Regions from separate parts of the Achromobacter pulmonis genome, predicted to be linked through region 1. Evidence: predicted binding sites of a transcription regulator. Region 1 holds the regulator's gene; the other holds the start of a gene.

Region 1 (7,408 bases):
TCGACCATCTTGCGATTCAGCGTGGCCCAGAGTTCATGCGTCATGCACTTGCCGGGCTTGCCGTCGTTGCCGCTCGTACAGTCCCGCTTGCCGCCGCAGCTGGTGGCGTCCAGCGGTTCGTCGACGGCAAAGATGATGTCGGCCACGGTCACGTTGCGCGCCAGGCGCGCGAGCGAGTAACCGCCGCCGGGGCCGCGCACGCTGTCCACGAGTTCGTGGCGGCGCAGCTTCCCGAACAGCTGTTCCAGATAGGAAAGCGAAATATTCTGACGCTGGCTGATGGCCGCAAGAGTGACCGGGCCGCTATGTTGCCGCATAGCCAGATCGATCATGGCAGTCACGGCGAAACGCCCTTTGGTAGTTAGCCGCATGGTGAATTCCCTGTGATTCGGCAATGGCCGCCGGCGAATCCGACGGCCAATACCCGAGTAATTGGCTCAAGTATAGCAAATTCCCGAGTAATTTGGTATGACTCCCGACTAGAAAAAACCGCGCAATTGCGCGGTTTTTTCACTGCCTGTTCGCCAGGCGCCCCACAGGGCGTCCCGGCACACCAGGGGCCTCAGGCCGCCTGATATTGGGTAGCGCGCTTGCGGACCAGTTCGAGCACACCTTGACAGGCATCTTCGAGGTAGTCCAGCACCTTGCCAAAGCCGTCGGCGCCGCCGTAGTAGGGATCGGGCACGGTGGCCTCTTCGAACTCATTGGCAAAGCGCATCAGCAGCATCAGTTTGTGCTGGTAGGCCTTGGGGCACTGTTGCTGCATGGCGGACAGGTTGTCCCAGTCCATGGCAAGGATCAGATCGAAATCGCGGAAGTCCTCCGCGGTGACCTGACGGGCCTCACAGTGCGTGATCTCGTAGCCGCGCTTGCGCGCCGCAGCCTGCGCCCGGGCATCAGGCGCCTCGCCGATGTGAAACGCGTGCGTGCCCGCGGAGTCGATGCGAACCACATCGCCCAAACCCGCGTCGTTCACCAAATGGCGAAACACGCCCTCTGCGCTCGGCGAGCGACAGATATTGCCCATGCAAACGAAAAGTACCTTGGTCATCATGGAAGTAAGTGTGCGGGAAAACCCGAGATAAGGCAAGCTTTTTTTGTGTCCCGGGCGCCCGTTTCGGCTCAATACGTCCCCTTGAATATTTCCTAAAAATCAACTAGTTGAAGGCTCTATTTAAGGTTAATCCGAAGATAAGGACGGGATCAGTTACGCAAATTCCGAGCCCACTTCCGCAACACTCCGATTCCGTTCGCTATTCAGCAGTCTGTCAGCGAATGGATACATCCAGATACCGGGCTCCCGTCACACGGCGCCATCCAGCAGCACCCGCTGCTTCAGTGCCGTCAGGGCATCGCGGGCAGCGGCGGCCTGCTCGAATTCGAGGTTGCGGGCATGGTCCATCATCAGCTTTTCGAGACGCTTGAGCTCGCGCGCCAGGGCCTTCTCGTCCTTCAGCAATTCGGCCGGCACCGCGGCTTCCAGCGCATCATGCTGCACCGGCGCGACAATGCCGTCGATCAGCTCGCGCACCGCCTTCTGCACACCACGCGCCGTAATGCCATGGTCGATATTGAATTGCAGCTGCCTGGCGCGGCGGCGGCTGGTCTCCTCCATGGCGCGCTGCATCGAATCGGTAATGCGGTCGGCGTACAGGATGGCGTGGCCATTGAGATTGCGCGCCGCCCGGCCGATGGTCTGAATCAGGCTGCGCTCGGAACGCAGGAAGCCTTCCTTGTCGGCATCCAGGATGGCCACCAGAGACACCTCCGGAATATCCAGGCCTTCGCGCAGCAGGTTGATGCCCACCAGCACGTCGAACGTGCCCAGGCGCAGGTCGCGGATGATTTCCACCCGCTCGACCGTATCGATGTCCGAGTGCAGGTAGCGCACCCGCACGCCGTGCTCGGACAGGAAGTCGGTGAGGTCTTCGGCCATGCGTTTGGTCAGGGTCGTGACCAGCACCCGCTCGCCCTGCCCCGTGCGCAGCTTGATCTGGCCCAGCAGGTCGTCAACCTGCGTGCGCGCCGGCAACACCTCGACAATCGGATCGACCAGGCCGGTCGGACGCACCACCTGTTCGACCACATTGTCGGCGTGCTCCTTCTCGTAGGCCGCGGGCGTGGCCGACACGAAAACGCACTGGCGCATGCGGGCCTCGAATTCCTCGAGCTTGAGCGGCCGGTTGTCCAGCGCCGACGGCAGGCGGAAGCCATACTGCACCAGGGTCTCCTTGCGCGAGCGGTCGCCCCGGTACATGGCGCTGAGCTGGCCAATGGTGACGTGACTTTCGTCGATGAACATCAGCGCATCGGCCGGCAGGTAGTCGATCAGGGTTGGCGGCGGTTCGCCCGGCGCGGCGCCCGACAGGTGGCGCGAGTAGTTCTCGATGCCTTTGCAGAAGCCCAGTTCCTGCAGCATTTCCAGGTCGAAACGGGTGCGCTGCTCGAGCCGCTGGGCCTCGACCAGATGGCCGTCGTCGACGAAGCGCTTGGTGCGTTCGCGCAGCTCTTCCTTGATCGTCTCGATGGCACGCAGTACGGTATCGCGCGGCGTCACATAGTGCGAGCCAGGGTAGACCGTGAAGCGCGGCAGCTTCTGGCGAATGCGGCCGGTCAGCGGATCGAACAGCTCGAGGCTTTCGATTTCATCGTCGAACAGCGTCAGGCGCAGCGCCAGCTCGGCGCTTTCGGCCGGAAAGATGTCGATGGTTTCGCCACGCACGCGGAACACGCCTCGCGTGAATTCCGCGTCGTTGCGGGTGTATTGCATGGCCACCAGCCGCGCCAGGATCTCGCGCCGCGAGATCTGGTCGCCGGCGCGCAGGATCAGCACCATGGCGTGGTAGTCACCCGGGTTGCCGATACCGTAGATGCACGACACGGTGCCGACGATGATGGTGTCGCGCCGCTCCAGCAGGCTTTTTGTGGCCGACAGGCGCATCTGCTCGATGTGCTCGTTGATCGACGAGTCCTTCTCGATGAACAGGTCGCGCGTGGGCACGTAGGCTTCCGGCTGGTAGTAATCGTAGTACGAGACGAAGTACTCCACCGCGTTCTTGGGAAAGAACTCGCGCATCTCCGCGTACAACTGCGCCGCCAGGGTCTTGTTGGGCGCCAACACCAGCGCCGGCCGCCCGAGCTGGGCGATGACGTTGGCCATGGTGTAGGTCTTGCCCGAACCGGTCACACCCAGCAGGGTCTGGTACATGAGGCCGTCCTGCACACCCTGGACCAGCCCCGTTATCGCGTTGGGCTGGTCGCCAGCGGGCGGATAGGGCTGGTACAAGTGAAACGGGCTGCCGGGAAAATCGACATAGCCGCCTGTCGCCCCGGCGTTCGCTCCTGCGGTTGCCCCGGCGACGGCAACGGCCGTCGCTTCAGCGGCCGCGGCACCCGCCGCGCTCGGGTCTATCGGGCTCTTAGGCATGCTAGACTGTTCCCAGGGTAAACCCCCCATTATCCACAGCACTTCCGACTGCGTCCACTCACCCTCAGCAGAGTCCCATGAGCACCCTTTTCGATTCCGTCGAACTCGCGCCGCGCGACCCCATCCTTGGCCTGAACGAACAATACAACGCGGACACCCGCCCCGGTAAAGTCAATCTGGGCGTGGGCGTGTATTACGACGACCAGGGCCGCATTCCGCTGCTGGGTGCGGTGCGCAAGGCCGAAATCGCCCGCGTCGAGGCCGCCGCCGCCCGCGGCTACCTGCCGATCGAAGGCATCGCCGGTTACAACCAGGGCGCGCAAGCCTTGCTGCTCGGCAAGGACTCGCCGCTGGCGGCCGCCGGCCGTGTCCTGACCACCCAGGCCCTGGGCGGCACCGGCGCCCTCAAGATCGGCGCCGACTTCCTGCGCCAGCTGCTGCCGGCCTCCAAGGTCCTGATCAGCGATCCCAGCTGGGAGAACCACCGCGCGCTGTTCGAACGCGCCGGCTTCGAAGTGGGCACCTACGCCTACTATGATGCTGCCACCCGCGGCCTGAACTTCGACGGCATGCTGGCCGCCCTGAAGGCCGCCCCGGCCCAGACCATCGTCGTGCTGCACGCCTGCTGCCACAACCCCACCGGCGTTGACCCCACCTTCGACCAATGGAAGCAGATCGCCGCGGTCGTCAAGGAAAACAAGCTGGTGCCGTTCCTGGACATCGCCTACCAGGGCTTCGGCGACGGCCTCTATGAAGACGCGGCAGTCGTGCGCCTGTTCGCCGATCTCGACCTGACCATGTTCATCAGTTCGTCGTTCTCGAAGTCGTTCTCGCTGTACGGCGAGCGGGTCGGCGCCCTGACCGTCGTGGCCGGCAGCAAGGACGAAGCCACCCGCGTGCTGAGCCAGCTCAAGCGCGTCATCCGCACCAACTACTCCAACCCGCCCACCCACGGCGGCACCATCGTCTCCACGGTGCTGAACTCGCCCGAGCTGTTCGCCATGTGGGAAGAAGAACTCGGCGCGATGCGCGATCGCATCCGCCTGATGCGCAAGCAGCTGGTCGAGAAGATCAAGGAACACGGCGGCAAGCAGGACTTCAGCTTCGTGCTGCAGCAGCGCGGCATGTTCTCCTATTCGGGCCTGACCTCGGCCCAGGTCGACCGCCTGCGTGAAGAGCACGGCGTCTACGCCGTCTCCAGCGGCCGCATCTGCGTGGCCGCGCTCAACAGCGGCAACATCGATCAGGTGGCCAAGGGCATCGCTGCGGTGCTGTAGGGCATCCAGAAGGCAGGCAGTATCCAAAAACGGGACCCACGGGTCCCGTTTTTCATTGGCGGCCGCCGCCGCGATCTGATCAGCGCTTGCATTTTTGCGTTATGTCCCCCAGAATGCCGCTGTATATATGTACAGTCCGCTTCGAATCGGATCACCGCCATGGCCAGCAAACTCACTGATCGTCAACAGCAAATCCTGGACCTCATCCGGCAAACCGTCGCGCGCACCGGCTTTCCGCCCACCCGCGCCGAGATCGCCCAGGCCCTGGGGTTCCGCTCGCCCAACGCGGCCGAAGACCATCTCAAGGCCCTCGCGCGCAAGGGCGCCATCGAGCTCACCGCCGGCGCCTCGCGCGGCATCCGCCTGAAAGACGCCTCCTCCGCGCCGGCCCAGGCGCCGCTGCCTTTGCCCGGCCTGGCACAACTGCTGCTGCCGCTGGTGGGCCGTGTGGCGGCCGGCAGCCCGATCCTGGCCGCCGAACATGTCGAGCGCGAGATCGGCGTCGATCCCAGCCTGTTCGCCCAGGCTCCCGATTACCTGCTCAAGGTGCGCGGCATGAGCATGCGCGATGCGGGCATCCTCGAAGGCGACCTGCTGGCCGTCAAGAAGGCCTCTGAAGCACGCAACGGCCAGATCGTGGTGGCCCGGTTGGGCGACGACGTCACCGTCAAGCGGCTGCAGCGCCAGAACGGCCGCGTGGAATTGCTGCCCGAGAACCCCGACTTCAACGTCATCGTGGTCGAAGCCGACCAGGAATTCGCCCTGGAAGGCATTGCCGTCGGCCTGATCCGCCCGCACGCCCTGCACTGAGTCCCGCCCCTTCCGGGAACGGACGCCGGCCCAACGGCCGCGCTAAAAAAAGAAACCCCGCTCGTGCGGGGTTTCTTTTTGGGCAGACCCTAGCGGGCCGCCTCGGGACGGGATCAGTGCTTGAGCACCGGGTCCGTCGAGCCAGGTTCGGCCGGCTTGGCGACCAGCGGTTCCTTGACCGCTTCGTCTTCCGCCAGCGGCTCGGGCAGGCGTTCCAGGGCCAGCTCCAGCACCTTGTCGATCCAGCGCACCGGCACGATCTCAAGATGGTTCTTGACGTTGTCCGGAATCTCCGCCAAATCCTTGACGTTTTCTTCCGGAATCAAGACCGTCTTGATGCCGCCACGATGCGCGGCCAGCAGCTTTTCCTTCAAGCCGCCGATCGGCAGGACTTCGCCACGCAGCGTGATCTCGCCGGTCATGGCGACGTCGGCGCGCACCGGGATGCGCGACAACGCCGACACCATGGCGGTGGTGATCGCGATACCAGCGGACGGGCCGTCCTTGGGCGTCGCGCCTTCCGGCACGTGCACGTGCATGTCGTGCTTCTCGAACACACTGTCGGCAAAGCCCAGGCGCCGTGCCCGCGAGCGCACCACCGTACGGGCCGCCTCGACCGATTCCTTCATCACGTCGCCCAGCGAACCGGTGCGTTGGATCACGCCCTTGCCAGGCATGTCCGCCACTTCGATCGTGAGCAGGTCGCCACCGACTTCGGTCCAGGCCAGGCCGGTCACCTGACCGATCTGGTTTTCCTTTTCGGCCATGCCGAAGGTGTAGCGGCGCACGCCGAGGTAATCGCTGAGGTTGTCGCCCGTCACGTTGACCGGCTTGACCTCGAAGGGCTTGCCTTCGGCCTTGGCGCGGTCGCTCTGGGTCAGCAGTTGCTTGATCACCTTGCGGCAGATCTTGCCCACTTCGCGTTCGAGCGCACGCACACCGGCTTCGCGGGTGTAGTAGCGCACGATATCGCGCAGCGCGCTGTCGTCGACCGTCAGCTCGGACTCCTTGACGCCGTTGTTCTTCATCAGCTTGGGCAGCAGATGGTCGCGGGCGATGTGGATTTTTTCTTCCTCGGTGTAGCCGGACAGGCGGATCACTTCCATCCGGTCCAACAGGGCCGGCGGAATGTTCAGCGTGTTGCTGGTGGCCACGAACATGACGTCCGACAGATCGAAGTCGACTTCGATGTAGTGGTCCTGGAACGTATGGTTCTGTTCCGGGTCCAGCACTTCGAGCAGCGCCGACGAAGGATCGCCGCGGAAATCCATGCCCAGCTTGTCGATTTCATCGAGCAGGAACAGGGGATTGCGCACGCCGACCTTCGACATGTTCTGGACGATCTTGCCGGGCATCGAGCCGATGTACGTACGACGATGGCCGCGGATCTCGGCTTCGTCGCGCACGCCGCCCAGCGCCATGCGCACGAACTTGCGGTTCGTGGCCTTGGCGATGGACTGGCCCAGCGAGGTCTTGCCGACCCCCGGAGGACCGACCAGGCACAGGATCGGCGCCTTGACCTTGTCCACGCGCTGTTGCACGGCGAGGTATTCGAGGATGCGTTCCTTCACCTTCTCCAGGCCGTAGTGATCGTTGTCGAGCACGGTCTCGGCGTTGGAGATGGAATTGTTGATCTTGCTCTTCTTCCTCCAGGGGAGATTGATGAGCGTATCGATGTAGTTGCGCACCACGGTGGCTTCGGCCGACATGGGCGACATGAGCTTGAGCTTCTTGAGCTCGGCATCGGCCTTCTTGCGCGCCTCCTTGGGCATGTGCGCGGCGATGATCTTCTTTTCGAGCTCCTCGATATCGGCGCCCTCTTCGCCTTCGCCCAACTCCTTCTGAATGGCCTTGACCTGCTCATTCAGATAGTAGTCGCGCTGGCTCTTTTCCA
Region 2 (7,408 bases), 4.0 Mb from region 1:
GCCTGGAGGCCGAGCGCGAGCAGGGCATCACCATCGATGTGGCTTACCGATACTTCTCGACGCCGGCGCGCAAGTTCATCATCGCCGACGCGCCGGGCCACGAGCAGTACACCCGCAACATGGTGACCGGCGCGTCCACCGCCGACGTTGCGGTGATCCTGATTGACGCCACCCGCGCCGCCGACGGCAGACTGCTGCCCCAGACCAAGCGCCACAGCGCCATCGCGCGGCTGCTGGGCATCCGCCACATCGTGGTGGCGGTCAACAAGATGGATCTGGTGGATTGGGACCCGGCCGTGTTCGCGCGCATCCGCGATGCCTACGCCGCGCTGGCGGACAAGCTCGGCATCCAACATTTCGACGCGCTGCCGTTGTCGGCGCTGAATGGCGACAATGTGGTGACGCGGTCGGACAAGACGCCCTGGTATGCGGGCCAGCCGCTCCTGACGTTGCTGGAGTCGCTCGATCTGGCGGCCGATGGTCGCGCCGGACCGCTGCGCTTTCCCGTGCAATGGGTGGCGCGCCACGATGGCAGTCTCAAGGAGGATTTCCGCGGCTACGCGGGACGCGTCGCCAGCGGCGTGCTGCGTCCCGGCGACGAGATCGCGGTGCAGCCCTCGGGCGTGACGGCGCGGGTGCAGGCAGTGCGCCTGTTCGATCGCGCGCTGGACGAGGCGGTGGCGGGTGATTCGGTCACGCTGGTGCTGGACCGCGATGTCGACGTGTCGCGCGGCGATGTGATCGTGCATGGGTCGGCGCCGGCGCAGGTGGCGCGCGAATTCGAGGCTGAGCTTTGCTGGCTCGACGCGCAGGCGCTCAACCCCGCGCGCAAGTATCTGCTCAAGCACGGCACGCGCTTGACGTCGGCGAAGATCCGCGCCGTCCTCACGCATCGAGACATCCACGAATTGCAGGAAGTGGAGAACACCGAAGGCACGCTGCGCATGAATGACATCGGCCGCGTCACGTTCACCACGCGCGAGTCGCTGGCCGTCGATCGCTATGCCGATGTGCCCGCCATGGGCGCCTTCATCCTGATCGACGAGGCCACGCACCAGACCGCGGCAGCCGGCATGCTGCGATAAGCCACGAAGGGGGGGGGCGGAGCCTTCCCCGGATGCCGGCTTTGGGTGTTGCTTTTATTCCAAAGTCAATGCTGGCGCGGCTTTCCGGGCAATATCGCAACGTGGAATCGAATTGTCCGGACGCCATCTTCGTCTTGCGGTAAAGTGGGGTTGTCTTACGAAAAGGCTTTTGGTGCTTGCTAAAACCACTGTGTTTTTGTACAGTAGTTTCCATGGCACGTACCGATCATTCTTTTCCCGCCGGTTCTGGGTCCCCGGCTGCCGCCCCCGCCGCCTTGCGCGGTCGGGGTGCGGTTACTAATGTTCGGCATCGCTTCCAGCAAGACGACCGCGTGCGGATCGACGATGGCTGGTCTGCCTCGGGCCTCCCGGCCGATTTCGTCGACACTGTCCCCGATAATTCCCCCGCATTTGCCGCAGATGTTCCCGGCGGCCAAGCGCGCCGCAGCGGCCCCGGCTCGCCGGCTACGGTCATTCCCATCCTGCCGGATGCCCGCATTGCGCCGGCCGCTCCCAAAACCACCGTCACCGCCGAAGAAGCTCGCAAGGTCCTGTCGCGCAACGACTCGCCCGACATTCCCTTCGACGTTGCCGTCAACCCCTACCGCGGCTGCGAGCACGGCTGCGTCTACTGCTACGCCCGCCCGACCCATTCCTACCTGGGCTATTCGCCCGGCCTCGACTTCGAGACCCGCCTGGTGGCCAAGGCCAACGCGGTCCAGGCGTTGCGGGCGGAAATCAGTCGGCCCGGTTACAAGCCTTCGCCCATCAACATCGGCTCGGCCACCGACGCCTACCAGCCCATCGAGCGCGATTGGCGCCTGACGCGCGGCATGCTCGAGCTGATGCTCGAAACGCGTCACCCTCTAACCATCGTCACCAAGAACGCGCTGGTGGCCCGCGACCTCGACCTGCTGGCCGCGTTGGCCGAGCAGAAGTTGGTGGTGGTCTACATGAGCATCACCACGCTCGATGCCGACATGGCCCGCACCCTCGAACCGCGCGCCGCCGCTCCCTGGCGCCGCCTGGAGGCCGTGCGCAACCTGACCGCCGCCGGCGTGCCGGTCGGCGTGCTGGTGGCGCCCGTGATCCCGTTCATCAACGATGACGCCATGGAGCACATCCTGCAGGAATCCAAGGCTGCCGGTGCCCACTACGCCAGCTACACCGTCGTTCGGCTGCCCTGGGAAGTCAAAACCCTGTTCGAAGACTGGCTCAACGCCCATTACCCGGATCGCGCCCAGCGCGTGCTGCATCGCATCGAAGACCTGCGCAACGGCCGCCGCAACGACCCCAACTTTGGTTCGCGCATGCGCGGCACCGGCATCTGGGCCGACCTGCTGCGCCAGCGCTTCGCCGTGGCCACCCGCAAGCTGGGGCTGAACCGTCACCGCCTGGCGCTCGACTGTGATCACTTCCAGCCGCCATTGCCCGCCGGTACAGCAGATGTTCCCGTTTTCCCATCCCCGGTTGGCGCGCAAGCGTCTTCAGGGGTCCCTTTTGCCAGTGCCGTGCCCGTGGCTGGCGCCTACGGGCGCGGTGCGCGCCAGTTGCGCGCCATGGTTGCCGGGCAATTGTCGTTGTTCGATTGATCCGTGGGTCATCCCCGGGTTGCCGCCGCGGCGTGTCGCCGTGGTTCCTGATCGCGTTACAAGGAGTTCCTTATGAACACCGCTCAACTCTCCGTCCTGCCGGACGATCTGGCCGCCGTGTCGTTGTCCCCGTTGCGCCGCGCGGCCCAGCGCGCCCGCGCCATCGGCGCCCGTTTCACCGGGTTGGCGATGCCGTGGATGGGCGTGCCGGCCGCCACCACGGAACCAGCCTTGCCTGCGGGGCCCCGCGTGGATGCCCCTGCCCAAGTCGAGCCGCGCAAACGTGAGCGCACCGGCACGTTGCCGGGCAAGTGGCCGTTCCCGCCGGCTGCCGGCCAGGACGCTTCCGCTGCCGGTGGGCGCTGCCTGGGCAACGCCACGGTCGAACCGGTGTCGGATCAGGTCAGCGTGAAGCGCATGGTGCTGGATGTGGTGCTGGTGCTGGCATGGGGCGCGATGATTCCCGGTCTCATGTGGCTGGGCGTGGCCGGCGGTTTTTGAGGCCGCACCGTGGTGCGGGCCGGCCGTGGCGTGTCACGCCCGAGGGCCGCTTCGCGTTCAGGTCGAGCCCAGCAGGATCACGCCCGCCAGGATCGACAGGCAGCCCGCCAGGCGGCCAGGGCCGACTTTCTCGCGCAGCAGGAACATCCCGGCCAGGGTACCGAGCATCATCGACATTTCCCGCGCCGGGGCCACCAGGCTCAGCGGCGCGCCATTGCGCAGCGCATACAGCACCAGGATGTAGCCCAGCGGCGACAGCAAGCCCACTGCCAACGCCAGGTGCCAATGGCCGCGCATGGAGGCCCATGATTGAGCGCGGCGCTTCATCATGTGTGGCGTCATCATGGCGGTGCGGGTGACACAGGTGAACCAGTCGAACAGCACCGGGCTGATCAGCAGCACCTTCACGCCATAGGCGTCCACCACGGTGTAGGCGGCGATGAACAGGCCAATCACCATGCCCCAGCGCACGCCCACCCAGGCCTGGGCGTTGCGGAAAATCGACAGCCGCCCCTGCGTGGCGATCAGCAACACCCCGATCACCACGCACAGCATGCCGGCGATGCCAGTGCCCGTGGCCGGTTCGCCCAGCAACAGAAAGGCGCCGGTGGTCGAAAGCAGGGGACCGGTGCCGCGGGCGATGGGATAAACCACCGACAGATCGGCCACTTGATAGCCACGTTGCAGGCACAGGCTGTAGCCCAGATGCAACAGGCTGGATGTCAGGATCGCTCCCACCACGGGCCAGGTCCAGGTCATGCCGTCGTGCAGCAACACCCATATGACCCAGGGCGCATACAGCACCGAGGCACACAACCCATAGGCGAAGACGAACGGGGCGCCCACCATGGCCGCGCGTTTGGCGAGCAGGTTCCACGTTGCGTGGGCCATCGCCGCCAGGACGACCAATAACAGGGACGAATACGACATGGGGGAACAGCGTCTTATGACGTGTTTGTTACAGAAACCGCTAGGGTACCGCAAACCGCGGGCAGGGCCTCATCTTACCTGAGGCGCCTGGCGGTTTTTGGTGTAGAATCATTGGTTTGCCAAATCTCATCCTCTGCTTGCGGTACACGGCCGTGATTGACTACGGCCCGAACAACATCGAACGGCAAAGCGCTTTTAGTCCGCAAAGGCATGATGATCTAGGAGTTCTCAATGAACCTTATCGCTATCCTGGAACAGGAAGAGATTGCCCGTCTGACCGGCGGCCAAGCCAAGCCTGAATTTGCTCCTGGTGACACCGTCATCGTGAGCGTGAATGTCGTCGAAGGCACCCGCAAGCGCGTGCAGGCTTTCGAAGGCGTCGTGATCGCCAAGCGCAACCGCGGCCTGAACTCCGCGTTCACCGTGCGCAAGATTTCGTCGGGTGAAGCCGTGGAACGTACGTTCCAGCTGTACTCGCCGCAAATCGCCGGCATCGAAGTCAAGCGCCGCGGCGACGTGCGCCGCGCCAAGCTGTACTACCTGCGCAACCGCTCGGGCAAGTCGGCGCGTATCAAGGAAAAGCTGGTCAGCAAGCAAGCCTCGGCGGCTTGATCGCTTATCGGCACACGGCCCTACCAGTGTCGGACGCACACGCCATCCAGCGTTATCGTCCGGCCCGGGTTTCCGGGTTAAAAAGGCACCTGCGAGGGTGCCTTTTTCTTTTTGAAAAGCCGAATGTCTGATTCCTCGTCTTCTGCGCGGCCACGCCGGCCGCTGGTGCGGCCCGGGTTCGACCCGGCGTCGCAACCCTGGGTGGTCGCCAATGATTCGCTGGTGGCGGTGCCGGCCGGCCTGCTGACACCCGACCAACTGCGCGGCACGCTCAGCCAGCCGTCCACCTGGACGCTCGAACTGTCGCGCGACAACGACCTGCGCTATCCCGGACGGGAGGGCGCCCCCGTGCCCGCCGCTGTCCTGATTCCGCTGGTGACGCGCGCCGACGGGGTGCACATCATGCTGACCCAGCGCGCGGCACACCTGCATGACCACGCGGGCCAGATCAGTTTTCCGGGCGGCCGCATCGAAACCAGCGACGCCACGCCCATCGCTGCCGCGTTGCGCGAGGCTCAGGAAGAAACCGGGTTGCCGGCCAATCATGTCGAAGTGCTGGGCAGCATGCCTCCGTACCTGACCGCCACCGGCTTCTCGATCATTCCCGTGGTATCGCTGGTGACACCGGGCTTCCAGTTGGCTCCGGACGCCTTCGAAGTGGCCGAGGTGTTCGAAGTGCCGCTGTCGTTCCTGATGGACCCGGCCAATCATCGCCTGTACGAGGCGCGGCTGGAAGACGGCCGGGTGCGCCGCTATTACGGCATGCCCTATGGCCGGCACTTCATCTGGGGCGCCACCGCCGGCATGCTGCGCAACCTGTACCACCTGGTGCGCAACGGTTTCCAGCCGCGTTGAGATGGCGGCCGCGCGTCGGGTCTGGCGCCGTGGCGCTTGTCGTTGATCCGATCGCCGTCGGCATGGCGACGGCTTGGCCGCGCCCGCGGCTGTCCGCCATGTCTCAGTAGCGCTGCTGGCCCGCCAGGTTTTCGTCCAGGATGCGCAGGTACAGCGCGTAGCGCGCGGGATCGATCCGGCCTGCATCCAGCGCCGCGACCACGCCGCAGCCTGGTTCATGGCGATGGGTGCAGTTGTAGAAGCGGCAGGATTCGATCGGCGTGGCGAATTCCGGGAAGCCGCGAATGATGTCCTCGCGGCTCAGGTGCTGCAGGCCGAAGGCCTGGAAGCCGGGGGAATCGATCAGGTCGCCCCCCGGCGCGGGCAGGTGATAGAGGCGGGTGCTGGTGGTGGTGTGCTTGCCCATGTCCAGCGCCGTCGAGTGCTCGCGAGTGGGCGCGGCGGCGTCCGGCACCAGCGCGTTCAGCAGTGTTGACTTGCCCATGCCGCTTTGTCCCAGCAGCAGGTTGGTGCGGCCGGCCAGGCGCGGCGCCAGCAGCGCGTGCACCCTTTCGGGTTCGAGCGCGCTCAGCTCGACGATGTCCACGCCCAGCGCGGCGATGGGTGCCAGGCGCGCGCGGGCGGCGGGCAGCGCGTCGGCAATGTCGGTCTTGTTCAGGATGATCAGCGGGGCGATGCCGGCGCTCCAGGCGCCGGCCAGCGCGCGGCCGGTCAGGTCATCGGAGAAGGTCGGCTGCACTGCGACCACGATCAACAGTTGGTCGACATTGGAGGCAAACTGCTTGGACCGCATTTCGTCGGAGCGGTACAGCAGGTTGCGGCGCGGCAGGATGGCGTCGATGGCGCCTTCGTCCTGGCCTTGCGGCGTGATACGGACGCGGTCGCCGACCGTGGCGCCGGCCTTCTTGCCGCGGGGGAAGCATTTGCGCAGGCTGCCGTCGGCCAGCTCCACGGTGTAGTGGCGGCCGTGCGCCGCGATGATGCGGCCTTCGTTGGCGGCGTCGGTCACTGCACCGTGTGCCGGCGCGTCCCGGAAAGCGGCCTTGTGGCGGTCGTTCATGCTCATGCCGCAGGCGCCGTCAGGTGGCGGATGCGCACGGCGGCGGGGGGATGACTGTCGTAGAAGGCGGAATGCACGGGATCGGGTGTCAGGGTGGCGGCGTTGTCGTCGTAGAGCTTGACCAAGGCGGAGACCAGGCGGTCCGGCGAGCTTTGCTCGGCCGCATAGCGGTCGGCCTCGAACTCGTCGCGGCGCGAGTACCAACTGGCCAGCGGCGTGAAGACGAAGGTGAACACCGGAATGGTCAGGAAAAACAGCAGCAGCGCCATCGCATCGTTGCGACCGCCCAACTGGGGCAGCACGCCCAAGCCCACGTAGAACCAGGGTTGCTGCGCGATCCAGCCCAGGAGGGCGAAAAAGGCCAGCGCGGCCGCGAAGCTGAACAGGATGCGCTTGATGATGTGGCGCTTGGCGAAGTGGCCGAGCTCATGTGCCAGCACGGCTTCGATCTCGTCAGCGTTCAGGCGCGCCAGCAGCGTGTCGAAGAACACGATGCGGCGCGAGCGGCCGAAACCGGTGAAATACGCGTTGCCGTGCGCCGAACGACGCGAGCCATCCATCACGAACAGGCCGTTGAGCGCGAAGCCGCAGCGTTGCGCCAGCCGCTGGATGCGGCCGGCAAGTTCGGGGTCGGACAGCGGCGTGAATTTGTTGAACAGCGGCGCGATGAACATCGGATAGACGATGAGCAGCGCCAGGTTGAACACTGTCCATAGCGCCCAGGCCCAGATCCACCAGTACTGCCCTGCGCTGCCCATCAGCCACAGGACGGC

Evidence for each region. Region 1 encodes LexA, which represses DNA repair genes until DNA is damaged. Its sites were predicted from a motif close to ACTGTATNNNNATACAGT; they were not measured.
Region 2: the regulator LexA is predicted to act here: its motif matches at 1,273-1,290, upstream of K2W61_RS00905 (PA0069 family radical SAM protein).

What each region holds. Positions count from the first base shown of each region.
Region 1 is NZ_JAIFOT010000001.1:4,154,902-4,162,309, reverse strand. It holds gene iscR (Fe-S cluster assembly transcriptional regulator IscR) at 1-371, opposite strand, end outside; gene K2W61_RS19155 (low molecular weight protein-tyrosine-phosphatase) at 563-1,054, opposite strand; gene uvrB (excinuclease ABC subunit UvrB) at 1,304-3,427, opposite strand; gene K2W61_RS19145 (amino acid aminotransferase) at 3,505-4,704, shown strand; gene lexA (transcriptional repressor LexA) at 4,864-5,514, shown strand; gene lon (endopeptidase La) at 5,628-7,408, opposite strand, start outside.
Region 2 is NZ_JAIFOT010000001.1:176,194-183,601, reverse strand. It holds gene K2W61_RS00910 (sulfate adenylyltransferase subunit 1) at 1-1,085, shown strand, start outside; gene K2W61_RS00905 (PA0069 family radical SAM protein) at 1,298-2,677, shown strand; gene K2W61_RS00900 (hypothetical protein) at 2,750-3,178, shown strand; gene K2W61_RS00895 (DMT family transporter) at 3,236-4,108, opposite strand; gene rplS (50S ribosomal protein L19) at 4,340-4,720, shown strand; gene K2W61_RS00885 (CoA pyrophosphatase) at 4,844-5,575, shown strand; gene rsgA (ribosome small subunit-dependent GTPase A) at 5,679-6,641, opposite strand; gene K2W61_RS00875 (M48 family metallopeptidase) at 6,638-7,408, opposite strand, start outside.